DNA from 2 places in the Rhizobium sullae genome. Region 1 is predicted to be linked to the other one. Evidence: riboswitches for the same ligand, from Rfam matches in the RefSeq annotation. Region 1 holds a riboswitch; the other holds the start of a gene.
What was found. A riboswitch is a leader RNA that binds a small molecule or an ion and turns the genes downstream of it on or off. The one in region 1 is predicted to bind FMN.
Positions count from the first base shown of each region.

Region 2: linked by a shared signal. The riboswitch ahead of ribB (3,4-dihydroxy-2-butanone-4-phosphate synthase) and the one ahead of N2599_RS10680 (DMT family transporter) in region 1 are both predicted to bind FMN.

Region 1 is NZ_CP104143.1:2,093,659-2,100,937, forward strand. Features, by position in the region: gene N2599_RS10670 (aldo/keto reductase) at 1-97, shown strand, start outside; gene N2599_RS10675 (esterase-like activity of phytase family protein) at 165-2,363, opposite strand; gene N2599_RS10680 (DMT family transporter) at 2,457-3,356, opposite strand; FMN riboswitch at 3,445-3,594, opposite strand; gene hupB (DNA-binding protein HupB) at 3,719-3,994, opposite strand; gene N2599_RS10690 (hypothetical protein) at 3,991-4,227, opposite strand; gene lon (endopeptidase La) at 4,199-6,616, opposite strand; gene clpX (ATP-dependent Clp protease ATP-binding subunit ClpX) at 7,019-7,279, opposite strand, start outside.
Region 2 is NZ_CP104144.1:2,290,228-2,297,506, reverse strand. Features, by position in the region: gene N2599_RS31840 (sugar ABC transporter ATP-binding protein) at 1-60, shown strand, start outside; gene N2599_RS31835 (SDR family oxidoreductase) at 80-868, shown strand; gene tpiA (triose-phosphate isomerase) at 873-1,610, shown strand; gene N2599_RS31825 (glucose 1-dehydrogenase) at 1,687-2,469, shown strand; FMN riboswitch at 2,576-2,720, shown strand; gene ribB (3,4-dihydroxy-2-butanone-4-phosphate synthase) at 2,836-3,462, shown strand; partial or broken gene N2599_RS31815 (Atu4866 domain-containing protein) at 3,753-3,845, opposite strand; gene N2599_RS31810 (IS110 family RNA-guided transposase) at 4,125-5,174, opposite strand; partial or broken gene N2599_RS37990 (Atu4866 domain-containing protein) at 5,253-5,414, opposite strand; gene N2599_RS31800 (SDR family oxidoreductase) at 5,579-6,301, opposite strand; gene N2599_RS31795 (LysR family transcriptional regulator) at 6,397-7,279, shown strand, end outside.

The DNA of each region.
Region 1 (7,279 bases):
GGCTGCCGATCTCGCGCCGCTCTCCCACGATGCCATGGAGGCGATCCGCGAGATCTACGAGCGGTTGATCGCCCCGCATGTGCATCAGCGCTGGTAAGTGTATCCTTTCGGAAACAGAAATGGCCGGGATTTGACCCCGGCAATTTCGGTTCGATCCGGAGACCTTAGTTCGTGCCGACCAGATCGACCGGGAAGAACAACGTTTCGCCCGAAGAATCGCTGACGCCGTCGTTATCGGTGACGGCATAAGCCTTGCCGCCGGCGTCGAAGGTGAAGCCTTCGATCTTGTCGAGCACGTAGCCGTTGGTGGCGGTCTTCAGCTCGTTCAGGAAGTCGTAGGCTTCGGTCTTCTTGACGGCCGGAAGCTCGCCGCCGAGCTCGGCGGGCTTGAGATCGGTGATCGCCACCTTGTAGAGCTTCTTCAGCTTTGCGGCATCGCCGACGAGGTTGTCGCGCTCGATGATGTAGACATTGTCGCCATGAGCGGAGATTTCCGAAAGACCGACCCAGCCGTTTTCGGACTTGTCGAGCGGGTAGCGCACGGCGCCCCATTCCTTGCTCTTCGGATTGTAGGACACGAGCTTCACGAAGCCCTTCTCGTCGTCCTTCCATTCGCGCTGAATGGCCATCCAGAGCGTTGCATCATCGCCGGAGCCGATGATCGTCACACCTTCGAAACCGTAGCGGATTTCGTTGGCAGTCAGTTCCTTCGGCAGCGCGACCTCGGCCTTGATCTCGCCCTTCGGATTGACGTGGTAGAGCGCGTGCGGCAGCAGCTTATCGCTGTTGCCTTCTGACGCGAGCCAGAACCAGCCCTTCTCGTCGACGGCGATGCCCTCGATGTCGAGCTTCTGGGCGGCAGCACCGTCACGCTTGACCGTCAGCGTTTCGGTGATGACGGCGGGCCTTTGCGTCGCATCGATCGTGTAGATCGTCGGCTGCATGCCGAGCACGCTGTCGCTGACCGCAAAGAGCTTACCGGGCTTTTCCGGAACGGCCGCAAGGCCCGAAAGGGCGGCAAAGCCGACCGGATTGCTATCCTTCTCGGCCGCGACGATCTGCGGATAGGCCTTCTCGCCTTCGGAAAGCTCGTAGATCATGACATGCGAGCGCGGGCCGCCATCCTCGCCGAGATCAACTTCGTTGGCTGTCGCAAAGAGGTTGCGCGAGGGAATGGCTACGGCGCCTTCCGGCGAAACGCCCGAGGGAAGGATCTGCGAGAGTTCCGGATCGGCACCGGTATCCTTGTACACGCCGACAACTGAAGCGCGCTCGGCAAGCACGAAGAAATACTGCTGGCCGCCGAAGGTCGCGGCTTCCAGGCCTTCCGGCTCGACGCCCTTCGACCCTGAGCGGCCATCCGGATAGTGGCCGAGATCGGCAACGGCACGCTCGAAGGAGCTGCCGGATTCGTAGAGAACCCTGCCGGTCTTGTCGAAGATCGTGAAGCCGCGCGAGCCGCCTTCATAATCGCCTTCGTTGGCGACGATGAGACGGTTGCCGTCCAGCCACTTCACGGCGTCGGGTTCGCGCAGCACGCCCTTCAGCTCGCCAGCAAACTTCAGCGCGCCGTCCCTCTTCGTGTCGATACCGGCAAGGTCCGTGCTGCCGGCGGAGAAATGTGTCTTCACCTGAGCGGTCTTGGCGTCGATGATGACGATCTCGTTGTTTTCCTGCAGCGTCAGGGCGATCTCGTCCTGGCTGTTGAAGGAAACGAATTCGGGCTCCGGGTCCTCGGGGGCGACGGCGGAGAGGCCGGTCAGCGCAATGTGCTTGATCGTACCGCAATCGACCGTACCGTCTTTGACCTGGAAGATCACGAGATCGCCTGCCGGCATCTGCGGGATCTTGCCGTCGTTGACGTCTTCGTCACGCTCGTTTTCGATGGCGATCGTGCCGAGCGTCTTGTCCTTGTTGAGCGCGATCGAATCCGGCTGGCCGCCGAGATCGCAGGTGTTCTCGATCTTCTTGGTGGCAACGTCGACGATTACGAGACGGCCGGAGGGCTTCTGCTTGCTCTCGCCGGTGTTGACGGCGACGAGCGCCTTGCCGGCTGCCGACGTAACGGAGGTCGGTTCTCCGTCCATCATCAGCGCCCCGCCGGCCTTCGGGGCCTTGGCATCAGTGATGTCGACGAAGCCTATCGCGCCGAGCGGGCTGTCGCTGTAAATCAGAGTCTTGCCATCATCGGTGGCGGTGATGATTTCGGCGGAGGTTGTGGAAAGCTTGTCCTTGCCGGCGGGCAGGTTTGCGGCAACCGGGAAGGACGCGATACGATTGAAAACAGGCTCCGCAGCAGCCGGAAAAGCAACGGATGCGAGAAGAGCGGCAGCCAGCGCTGCCTTGCGCGATGAAATGGTCATGAAATCCCCACGTGTCGAATATTCGAAACGTGGGATTTTTGCGGCACGGCGATGACAGACGCATGACAGGTAGTGCGTTTTGCACTGCCTTGTCTATGTTGCCGTTCGCTCGCGGCTGAGTTCGTTGCGCATGATAAAAAGCGAGGCGCAGAGGATCAGTGCGGCGCCGAGCCATAGATAACCTGTGGGCGCATAACCGAAGACGAGCCAGCCCGCAAAGACGTTCAGCGGCAGCTTGAGGTCGTCGAAAGGCTGCACATAGGCAGCGTCGGCCACCGCATAGGCAAGTGTGAGAAAATACTGCGCGAGCACGGTCAGCAGGCCGGCAAACATGAAGAGCCCAACCGTGATATCCATCGGCACCTCGAAGCCAGCCGCCAAGGCAAGCCCGCCATTGATGGGCGTCAGCAGCACCAGCAGCCAGGCCGTTATGGTTTCGGGCCGCTCGATTCCCGTGAGGTTCTTCGTGATCAGCGAGGCTGCGCCCCAAAGCAGCGCCGAAAGCACCGGCAGCAGGGCCGCCCAGGTGAAACTGTCCGACCAGGGCTGCAAGATGATCATCGCGCCCGCAAAGCCGGCGGCCGTTGCCGCCCAGCGCGCCGGGCCGACGCGTTCCCCGAGGAAGAGACGCGCACCGAGGATGATGAAGAACGGCGAGGTCATCACCAGCGCGATCGCCTGCCAGATCGGCACGGAGGCGAGACCAGAGACCCAGGCTTCGACGCCGAGGGCGGCAAAAGCGACGCGCACGATATGGCGCCAGGGATAATTGGTGCGCATCGCCGAGAAGCCGACGCGATAAAGGAACGGCAGCGAGAAGACGAGCGCGAAGGCATATTGCCAAAAGGCGGCGGAAGCGGCCGGGAAGGCAAGCGTCATCGTCAACGATTGCGTGACGACATTGAGGATCGAGAAGGCCACGCCGGCGAGCACCATCCAGGCGGCACCCGCCATGGCACGCGACCTGGAAATGCTGAGGGAAGTCTGATTCATGTCATTCATCCAGAACAAAAGGACCAACACAAATCAGGACGCATGAGCGCAACAACACCGCCGGCAGTTCCCTGCCCTTCGTGCCTGCGATCATTCTCTTTCATCCGGACTGTAACCGTCGGCTCCGGCATCGCACCGGATCTGCTGACCCTTCCGCACTGAGCAAGGAAGGCGCTCGCGGGCTCGGGCAGAGACCCTTACCGCCGGTGGGGACTTTCACCCCGCCCTGAGAACAGAAAAGCCGTAAGTGAAACTTGAGAGCCCTGCAAGATCCTGCAGAAAATCGAAAAGGGTCCGGCTTTCGCCGAACCCTTCCAAACCTGGACTGCCGGTCTCGTTATCCGGCGGCCAAGCAAATCTCATTAGCCGTTGACAGCGTCCTTCAGGCCCTTGCCGGGCGTGAATTTCGGCACGTTGCGAGCCGGAATATTGACTTCAGCGCCCGTGGACGGGTTGCGGCCCTTGGTGGCAGCGCGATGAGAAACGGTGAAGCTGCCGAAGCCGGCGAGACGAATGTCGCCCTTATTCTTCAGTTCACCCTGGACAACGTCGAAAACAGCGTCGACAGCAGAAGCAGCGTCAGCCTTGGTGAGGCCAGCCTTTTCGGCAACTGCGGACACGAGTTCATTCTTGTTCATGTTTCCACCCCTTTCAATGGTTCGAAACGACTCAATCTGTAAGCCAGGCACAGAATAGGTTTCATCAGGCCCGCCGCAACCCAAAAGCCCTGCAAATCAAGGAAAAGCAAGCGGCTCTGTGACGTTTTCACAAAAAAGGCTGGCGTTTTAAGCCAGCCTTTTCCGAGTTTTGCAGCATTTTGACATAAATGTGGCAGACAGCGCTCAATGAGCGATGGCTGCACCTGTCTCATCGAGGCCCTCGACCGTCGCGATGACCGGTGTTTCAACCGTTCCATCCCATTCGATCGGCTCGGGCCTGCGAACCAGCGCATGCTTGATCACCTCGCCCATGCGGGATACCGGGATGATCTCCATGTTGTTCTTCACGTTGTCCGGAATCTCCGCCAGATCCTTGGCGTTTTCTTCCGGGATCAGCACCTTCTTGATGCCGCCGCGAAGCGCCGCGAGCAGCTTTTCCTTCAGACCGCCGATCGGCAGAACGCGGCCGCGAAGGGTGATCTCGCCGGTCATGGCGACATCCTTGTTGACCGGAATGCCGGTCATGATCGAGACGATCGCGGTCGCCATGGCGACACCCGCCGACGGACCATCCTTCGGAGTGGCACCTTCCGGCACGTGCACGTGGATGTCGCTCTTGTCGAAGCGCGGCGGCTCGATGCCGAAATCGACGGCGCGCGAGCGGACATAGGATGCCGCCGCCGAAATCGATTCCTTCATGACTTCCTTCAGGTTGCCGGTGACCGTCATGCGACCCTTGCCCGGCATCATCACGCCTTCGATCGTCAGCAGCTCGCCGCCGACTTCCGTCCAGGCAAGACCGGTGACGACGCCGACCTGATCCTCGCGCTCGGCCTCACCATGGCGGAAGCGAGGAACACCCAGATAGTCATCGATGTTTTCGGCTGTGACGTGAACGGACTTCGCCTTGCCCTTGATGATCTCGGTTACCGCCTTGCGGGCGAGCTTCATCAGCTCGCGTTCGAAGTTACGGACACCGGCCTCGCGGGTGTACTGCTGGCTGATCGCCATCAGGGCGCCGTCGCTGACCGAAAACTCTTCTGGCTGCAGCGCATGCTCCTTAATGGCCTTCGGCAGCAGGTGCCGCTTGGCAATCTCGCGCTTTTCGTCTTCGGTATAGCCGGCGATACGGATGATCTCCATGCGGTCCATCAGGGGCGCAGGAATGTTCAGCGTATTCGCCGTCGTGATGAACATCACGTCCGACAGGTCGTATTCGACTTCCAGGTAGTGATCCATGAAGGTCATGTTCTGGGCCGGGTCGAGCACTTCAAGTAGGGCCGAGGACGGGTCGCCGCGGAAATCCATGCCCATCTTGTCGATCTCGTCGAGCAGAAAGAGCGGGTTGGACTTCTTCGCCTTCTTCATCGACTGGATGACCTTGCCGGGCATCGAGCCGATGTAGGTGCGGCGGTGACCGCGGATTTCGGCTTCGTCGCGCACGCCGCCGAGCGCCATGCGGACATACTCACGGCCGGTCGCCTTGGCGATCGACTGGGCGAGCGAGGTCTTGCCGACGCCCGGAGGACCGACGAGGCACAGGATCGGGCCCTTGAGCTTAGTCGCACGCGCCTGCACGGCGAGATACTCGACGATCCGCTCCTTGACTTTGTCCAGGCCGAAGTGATCGGCCTCGAGGATCTGTTCAGCATGGTTGAGGTCAGACTTGATCTTCGACTTCTTGCCCCACGGAATGCCAAGCAGCCAGTCGAGATAGTTGCGGACGACCGTCGCCTCAGCAGACATCGGGCTCATCTGACGCAGCTTCTTCAGCTCCGCGTCGGCCTTTTCACGGGCTTCCTTGGAAAGCTTGGTCTTGGAGATGCGCTCTTCCAGTTCGGCCATCTCGTCGCGACCCTCTTCGCCGTCGCCGAGCTCCTTCTGGATCGCCTTCATCTGTTCGTTCAGGTAGTATTCGCGCTGGGTCTTTTCCATCTGGCGCTTGACGCGCGAGCGGATGCGCTTTTCGACCTGCAGGACCGAAATCTCGCCTTCCATGAAGCCGAGCGCCTTTTCCAGGCGGGCCTTGACGCTGGTGGTTTCCAGCATCTCCTGCTTCTCGGTGATCTTGATCGACAGGTGCGAGGCGACCGTATCGGCGAGCTTGGAATAATCGTCGATCTGGCTGGCTGCACCCACCACTTCAGGCGAAATCTTCTTGTTGAGCTTCACATAGCTTTCGAACTCCGAAACGACGGAGCGCGAGAGCGCTTCCAGTTCGACCGCATCGTCATGTGGTTCTTCAAGCACATGGCCGAGCGCTTCGTAGAAATCGTCGCGGCTGGTATAGGCATCGATCTCGGCACGGGCGCGGCCTTCGACAAGAACCTTTACGGTGCCGTCAGGTAGCTTCAGGAGTTGCAGAACATTGGCAACCGTGCCGACATTATGAATTGCGGAAGGATCCGGATCATCATCGCTGGCGTTGATCTGGGTGACGAGCATGATCTGCTTGTCGGAACCCATGACCTCTTCAAGCGCACGGATCGACTTTTCCCGTCCGACGAACAGTGGCACGATCATATGGGGGAAGACCACGATGTCGCGCAGGGGCAAAACAGGATAGGCAGTGCTGTTCGCTACAGACGTTTTCTTCGTCATTTTTATTTCCTTTCCATCGTCCCGTTTCCGGGCTCTCTGGCGCGGCCATGCGACCGGCCGGCACTCTCACTTGGGGCTACAAGTGGAGGTTCTGACTAAGCATTTCAAGCCACGCTAACGCCCGCGTTCCCCGGTTGTGACAGCTTTATTACAATAGAACGCAGGTACAATGAAGCGCATAACTGGATCGGTGCTTACCGCTTCCGAACCGCCTAAAGCACAAGGCCGGAAAACCCGCTATGGAATCATTCCATCATCGCCAAGGACGGCACATTCCGCAACGTCAGCAACAGCGTTTTCCCAGTCTTGCCAGCCATTATTAACAGGACCGTGCACGATTTTTCAAATAGAAAGGGGCCTGCCTTCGGCAAGCCCCTAAATCTAACCATACGAGGACCGGCATCAGGCCGAGGCGTTTGCCTTTTCCTCCTGACGGTCCGCATAAATGTAAAGCGGACGGGCAGAGCCGCGCACGACCTCCTCGGAGATGACAACCTCGCGGACACCTTCGAGCGTCGGCAATTCGAACATCGTGTCGAGCAGGATCTTTTCCATGATCGAACGGAGGCCACGGGCGCCGGTCTTGCGGATGATCGCCTTGCGGGCGATTTCGCGAAGCGCGTCTTCGTGGAAGTTCAATTCCACGTCCTCCATCTCGAACAG
Region 2 (7,279 bases), on a different replicon from region 1:
GGCATTCTCGATCGTGACGAGGCAAACGACGTCTCGGTCATGGAGCTAGCTACAATCTAAACAGAAGAAAGGAAGAGCGGTGTCCGACATCACTCTGAACGCCCCGAAGCTTTTCGATCTCAGCGGCCAGGTTGCCATCGTGACCGGAGCTGGAAGCGGGATTGGGCAGCGCATCGCCATAGGTCTCGCGCAGTGCGGCGCTGACGTCGCGCTGCTTGACCGCCGGACTGACGACGGATTGGCCAACACGGCTAGACACATTCAGGGCGCCGGCCGCCGCGCTATCCAGATCGCAGCTGATGTCACGAGCAAGTCGTCCCTCGGCGAGGCGGTAGCCCGCACCGAGGCCGCACTCGGCGCACTGACGCTTGCCGTCAACGCCGCCGGTATCGCCAACGCCAATCCCGCGGAAGAGATGGAAGAGGATCAGTACCAGACGTTGATGGACATCAACCTGAAAGGCGTCTTCCTTTCTTGTCAGGCCGAGGCGCGCGCCATGTTGAAGAACGGAGGCGGGTCCATCGTCAACATCGCTTCCATGTCCGGCGTGATCGTAAACCGGGGACTGAGCCAGGCGCACTATAACGCCTCCAAGGCCGGCGTGATCCACATGTCTAAGTCCATGGCGATGGAATGGGTCGGTCGCGGCATCCGTGTCAACACGATCTCGCCCGGATACACGGCAACGCCCATGAACACGCGTCCGGAGATGGTTCATCAGACCAAGCTCTTCGAAGAGCAGACGCCAATGCAGCGCATGGCAACGGTCGACGAAATGGTCGGTCCGGCGGTGTTCCTGCTGTCGAATGCGGCAAGCTTCGTAACCGGCGTCGATCTGCTTGTCGACGGCGGTTTCTGCTGCTGGTGATGCGATGCGAAAGTTGATTGCCGGCAACTGGAAAATGAACGGTCTCGCTTCCTCCCTGGCTGAGATCGAGGCGCTGAAGGGGCTCACGGGCAAGGCGGCGTGCGACATCGTCGTCTGCCCGCCCTTCACGCTGATCGAGAACGCCGCGAAGCGCTCGAAGGATTCGACCGTTATCGTCGGCGCTCAGGACTGCCACCCCGAGGCGTCCGGCGCCCGCACCGGAGACATCTCCGCGGGCATGCTCGTCGACGCGGGGGCACGCTTCGTAATTCTCGGCCATTCCGAACGCCGCGCGTCCCACAACGAAACAGATGCGATAGTCGCCAGCAAGGCCGTCGCGGCTCACAAGGCCGGACTGACCACGATCATTTGCATCGGCGAGACCCGCGATGAACGCGATGATGGAAAGGCGATCGATGTCGTGGGTGGACAGCTGCGAGGCTCAATGCCCGCGAGCGCCGCCAGCTCGAACATGGCGATCGCATATGAACCGGTCTGGGCCATTGGAACCGGCTTGGTTCCGACCATTGAGGAGATCGAGGAAGTGCATTCCTCGATAAGACAGATGCTTGAAGAGCGACTGGGCGATGATGGGCGCCTCGTGAGGATCCTTTACGGTGGTTCGGTGAAGGCTTCGAATGCAGCCGCCATCTTCCGCGCGGCAAATGTGGATGGAGCCTTGGTCGGAGGCGCATCGCTGAAGGCGGCAGAGTTCGCCGAGATCATTTCTGCAGCCGCTTGATGGCGGCATGACGCAAGGGGGTCGCCGGCTCTGCGGTCGACGCCCGAGATCGTCTGGCACGTGGAAGGAAGAAAGAATGAAACGCTTTGAGAACAAAACCGTGGTCATCACCGGAGGCAGCCGCGGCATCGGCGCTGCGATCGCCAAGCGCTTCGCAAAAGAAGGCGCCAATCTCGTCGTCTCCGCCAACGAAGAGTCGGTCCATGCAGTCGCCGAGCAGATCAAAACCGATGCTGGCAATGCTATCTCCTTCGTCGGAGACGTCACCGACAAAGCCAGCGTGAAGGCTCTCTACGACGCAGCAGAGAACGCTTACGGCGTTGTGGACGTGTCGATCCAGAACGCCGGCGTCATCACAATCGCCCGCATCGAAGACATGACGGAAGGTGAGTGGGACAAGGTCATGGCCGTTAACACCAAGGGCGTCTTCTTGTGCGCGCAGGAAGCAATTCTGCGCATGCGCAAGCATGGACGAGGTGGCCGTATCATCAACACCGCCTCCGGCCAAGCGCGCGACGGTTTCATCTACACGCCACACTACGCCGCTTCAAAGATGGGCGTTGTCGGGATCACCCAAAGCCTTGCCAAGGAAGTCGCGACCGAAAACATCACCGTCAACGCCTTCTGCCCGGGCATCATCGAAACCGATATGTGGGCTTATAACGATCAGGCGTGGGGGAAGCTCCTTGGGAACTATGGCCCTGGGGAACTCATGAAGCAATGGGTCGAAGGCATTCCGATGAAACGGGCCGGATCAGGTGAGGACGTCGCCGGTCTCGTCACTTTCCTCGCCAGCGACGATGCTGCCTACATCACCGGCCAGACGATCAACGTCGATGGCGGCCTGATCATGTCCTAGCTTTATTCGACAATAAGGAACGGTGCGTTCACTGGGAAAACCGGATTTTCGCTCGGTCGGCGGCCGGCGACCTCTTGCACAACAAGGCATCGATCCTCTATGTTGCATGCGTTCTCAGGGCGGGGTGCAATTCCCCACCGGCGGTATCGAGGCAACTCGGAGCCCGCGAGCGCCTTCGTGGATACGGAGGGTCAGCAGATCCGGTGAGATGCCGGAGCCGACGGTTACAGTCCGGATGGAAGAGAGCAATGCAGCGGACGCCGCCTCAAGAGCGGCGTTTCGTATGCTTGTTCGCCCAAGGGAAAATGGTGGCTCTGACAGGCCATGCACGCCGCTCACAGCGGCTAACCCTTGAAAGGCAAGAAGATGGCAATTTCCAAAATCGACGATGCGATCGCCGCAATTGCGCGGGGCGAGATCGTCGTTGTTGTCGATGACCGTGACCGGGAAAACGAAGGCGACCTCGTGATCGCTTCGGAAGCCGTAACTCCGCAAGCAATCGCGTTCATGATGAATCAAGCTCGTGGCCTCGTCTGCGTTGCGATGGAAGGCGAGAGGCTTGATGAGCTTGATATTCCTTTGATGGTGCCACGCAACACCGAGGTGCTGAAGACCGCCTTCACCGTCTCCGTGGACTACATTCCCGAAACGACGACTGGGATATCCGCCGCCGACAGGGCCGCGACCGTTCGAGCACTCGTCAGGGAAGGTTCTCGCCCCGACGATTTTGCCCGGCCAGGTCATATCTTTCCGCTTCGAGCCCATGCGAACGGCGTCCTTTCCCGCCCTGGCCACACCGAAGCAGCGGTGGACCTCGCCAAGCTTGCCGGTCTATCCCCGTCCGGCGTGATTTGCGAGGTGGCCAACGACGATGGCACGATGGCACGTCTGCCGGAGCTCGAACGCTTTGCCGAACAGCATGGTCTTCATCTGATCACGATTGAAGACCTCATAGCCTTCAGGGCAGCGAGCGTGTCCGTTAAGGCTGCCTAGTTCCTAAGCGCTCGTGGCGCCTGCTTTCATGTGCGGGGGCAAAGTTCAAACATGGGTCAATTCTCGATGGAAATATTCCGCAAGGCCGGGTCAGTTCTTAGTGGAAATCAAAACCGAGCATTGACCGGTCTGACTTCGGCGAGCATCCCATCACGCGCCTGAAGAAGGTGCTGTGCTGAACGCACTCTCGTACCCGAGCGCGCGCGATGGACGTTTTCCGTCGCGCTTCGAACGGCGAGCTATTCACAGGGAAAGTCGGCGCTGTTCGTTGTCTCAGCTTATTCAGGTCTTCAGCGGCGCCGCAGAATCATTCCGCCATGGTGAAGGGTGTTTCGGTCGACGAAGGTTCCGTCGGCCGTGAAGCCGGTGTCGTCCCATATGTGGACGGCTCCCACTTGCAAGTGTTTTCTGCAGATAATTTTGATCGGATCGCTTGCTTCCATATGTGCGGCCTTTGGGTGTGGCCGCACATGACCACTGGCCAAGATGGTTTCCGCGACGCGAGTTCCAAACAATACTTCGACCTTTAACGGCCAGTGGGACAAACGGAGCATCACGCGTCTTGGATCGATCGATCACACCATCTGCTTCCTTCTTGCAAGTTCACGCATCAGCTCAGCACAGTAGCGGTCATTCTCTGCTCACCGTGATGGGCTGATCTGTTATGCCGCCAGTCCTGCGGCCTGCGGGATATCTTGGGGTTGTCTCCGGTACGCTTCCCCGCTGACCATCAGCTTCCAGGCGATCCGGGCGATCTTGTTGGCCAGTGCCACCGCGACCAGTTTTGGCTTCTTGCGTTTGAGGAGCTCAAGGAGCCAGGGAGAAGCATTTTTACTCCGACCTGTGCGAATAGGCTGAAGAACAGCGGTTGCACCCGCCACCAGCACACTTCGCAACATCTCGTCGCCGGCGCGGGTGATCACACCGAGCCTGACTTTGCCGGCCGTCGAATGATCTTTTGGCGTCAGGCCGATCCAGGCGGCAAAATCACGTCCGGATTTAAACATCGTCGGGTCCGGGGTTTTCAACATCAGAAGCGAAGCGCCGATCGGTCCGACGCCGGGGATTTCCGCCAGCCGTTTGCTGCATTCATCAGCGCGATGCAGGGCCATCAGCTGTTCATCGACGATTTTGATCTCGGCAAGCAGCTCGCGATATTCCTCACCCTGCATGGCAAAGAGCTCGCGTGCCAGTTCCGGCATAGACTGATCGGTGGCGATCCGCTCCAGCAACGGTTCGATCCGGCATATGCCCCTGGCGGCGGTGACACCGAATTCCATCGCAAAGCCGCGGATAGTATTGGCAAGCTGGGTGCGATTGCGGATCAACCTTTCCCTCACTCCGACCAGCATCAAGGCTGCCTGCTGATCGGCAGTCTTCACCGGCACGAAGCGCATGGTCGGCCGGCTCATCGCCTCGCACAATGCTTCTGCATCCGCCGCATCGTTCTTGCCGCGCTTGACGTAAGGTTTTGCCAGTTGCGGCGCGATCAGCTTCACCTCGTGCCCGAACGAGCTTAGCAATCTCGCCCAGTGATGCGAACCGCCGCACGCCTCAAGCGCAACAGTGGTCGGCGGCGTCTTCTCGAAGAACTTCACCATTTCCCTGCGGGATAGCTTCTTGCGAAGCACAGGCTGCTCGTTGGCATTCACGCCATGCAATTGGAAAACGTTCTTTGACGTATCCATTCCAATTCGGATAATCTGTTCCACGGACGGTCTCCCTCGATTGAGCTTTCAACGAACTCATTCTGGCACATTCGATGCCGTTGGGAGCCGTCCACTTCAACAATACTCGATGTGATTGCCCCGGATCTCGTAGCGACCTTCATAGGCGCTTTCGCGATTTCCGCGCGCTTCGTCGTAACGTCCGCTCGGCAGCAGATTGTGCCGAACCCTATTGTCGCTGGTCGTCCACATGCCGACGTAGGGATGATCTGTCATCCTGTGTTCATCCTTTATTTCATGCCTATTGCTGCCTGCATCGGAGGCGTTCGCCGGGGCGGAAAGAATTGCCAACACAGTGAGAGCGAGCCAGTTCTTGCCGAACACTCGGTACGCGTGCCTTCGCCGCGCCAGACTCCGATAAGCGTTCAGGGCCGGGGCCTGACCCTTGATCATCCGATTTGGCCCTGAGGCCGCACGGTGATCTCGTTCACGCCGACGCTGGCCGGGGTCTCGATCACATGGCGCACCACGCGACCGACTTCGGCTGGCTGCAAGGCGTTGGCGCGGTATTCGTCCATGAATGCTATGGTCTCGGCATGGGTGATGGTGTTGGCCAGTTCGCTTTCGACCACGCCGGGATTGATACACGTAATCTGGAGTTCGGGGTGTTCCTTTCGCAGGCCCTCCGAGATTGCGCGGACCGCAAATTTTGTTGCCGAGTAGACCGCTGCGGTAGGCTCGACGGACAACGCCCCGATCGACGCGATGTTGATGATCTGTCCAGCGCCGCGAGCATGCATGTGCGGCAAAACCGCCCCAATGCTCCACAGAACACCTTTGATATTCACTTCGATCATGCGGTCCCATTCTTTGTAGTGGCCGGCGACGAGTGGCGACAGTGGCATGATGCCGGCATTGTTCACCAGCACGTCGATGCGCCCCCAAGTCTCCAGGGCAGCACCGGCAAAGGCCTCAACCGACGTGCGATCGGTAACGTCGAGAGGGCGGGTTTCGACGGTGCTGCCCGTCGCGCGGATGTCGTCGGCGATGGCCTGCAGCCGATTCGTGCGGCGGGCGCCCAGAAGGAGTTTGGCACCCGCCACTCCCAAAGCTCGCGCGATGCCTTCCCCGATTCCGCTGGATGCCCCCGTGATCAGAATAACCTTGTCCATGTCCGGCTCCTTGTTTCGTCATCGGCAAGATGGAGCGACTTTTCCGTCGTTTGTAGATGTCAATTGCTGTACTGGTTGGTTAGCGATACTGGACAATGAAAATGGACCTGAATCTTCTGCCCCTCTTCCTTGCAGTCTCGAAAGAGCGGAACTTTCGTGCGGCAGCCGATCGGATGGGCGTAACCCGTTCCGCCGTCAGTCAGGCGATCCGACGGCTTGAGGATCATCTCGGTACTGCACTCGTGGTGCGCACCACGCGGTCGGTGCAATTGACTGAAGCAGGCGCGCGGTTGGTTAGCTCACTGGAAGGGCCGTTGACCGACATAGGAAGTGCGCTGGATGCGACCGGGACGGCGGATGAGCCGCGCGGCCATCTCCGATTGACAGCAACTTCGATCGCCGAGCCTTTCCTCTCCGGTCCATTGCTGGCGAGCTTCGTCGCGCGCTGTCCCCATGTGACCGTCGATGTGACGGTAACCGATGAGGAATTCGATATCGTCGCCCATGGGTTCGATGCTGGAGTCAGGCTGGGCGAGGTGATTGAGAAGGATATGATTGCCGTGCCCGTGAGCGGCGAGCAGCGGGAGCGCGCCGCCGCAGCGCCCGCTTATCTCGCCGAGCGCGGTGCGCCCGCACATCCAGGCGAGCTCGTCGGACATCGTTGCATTGGCTGGCGGCTCTCGCCGGAGATTGCGCCTCACCGCTGGGAATTCGTCGAAGGCGGTCGCCCGTTCGACGTCGCGGTGGAGCCGCAAATCACGACGAACGACCTTCGCTTGATGCTCCGCCTTGCCCTGGCGGGAGCCGGTATCACCTTCGCCCCCGAGGACTGCCTGCAGCCGCATTTTGAAGACGGCTCGCTCGTGCCGCTGCTGGAAGAGTTCCTGCCGCCCTTTCCAGGTTTCTTCCTCTACTTTCCACAACGCCGCAACATGGCGCCGAAGCTGCGTGCGTTGATCGACCATGTGCGGCAATGGC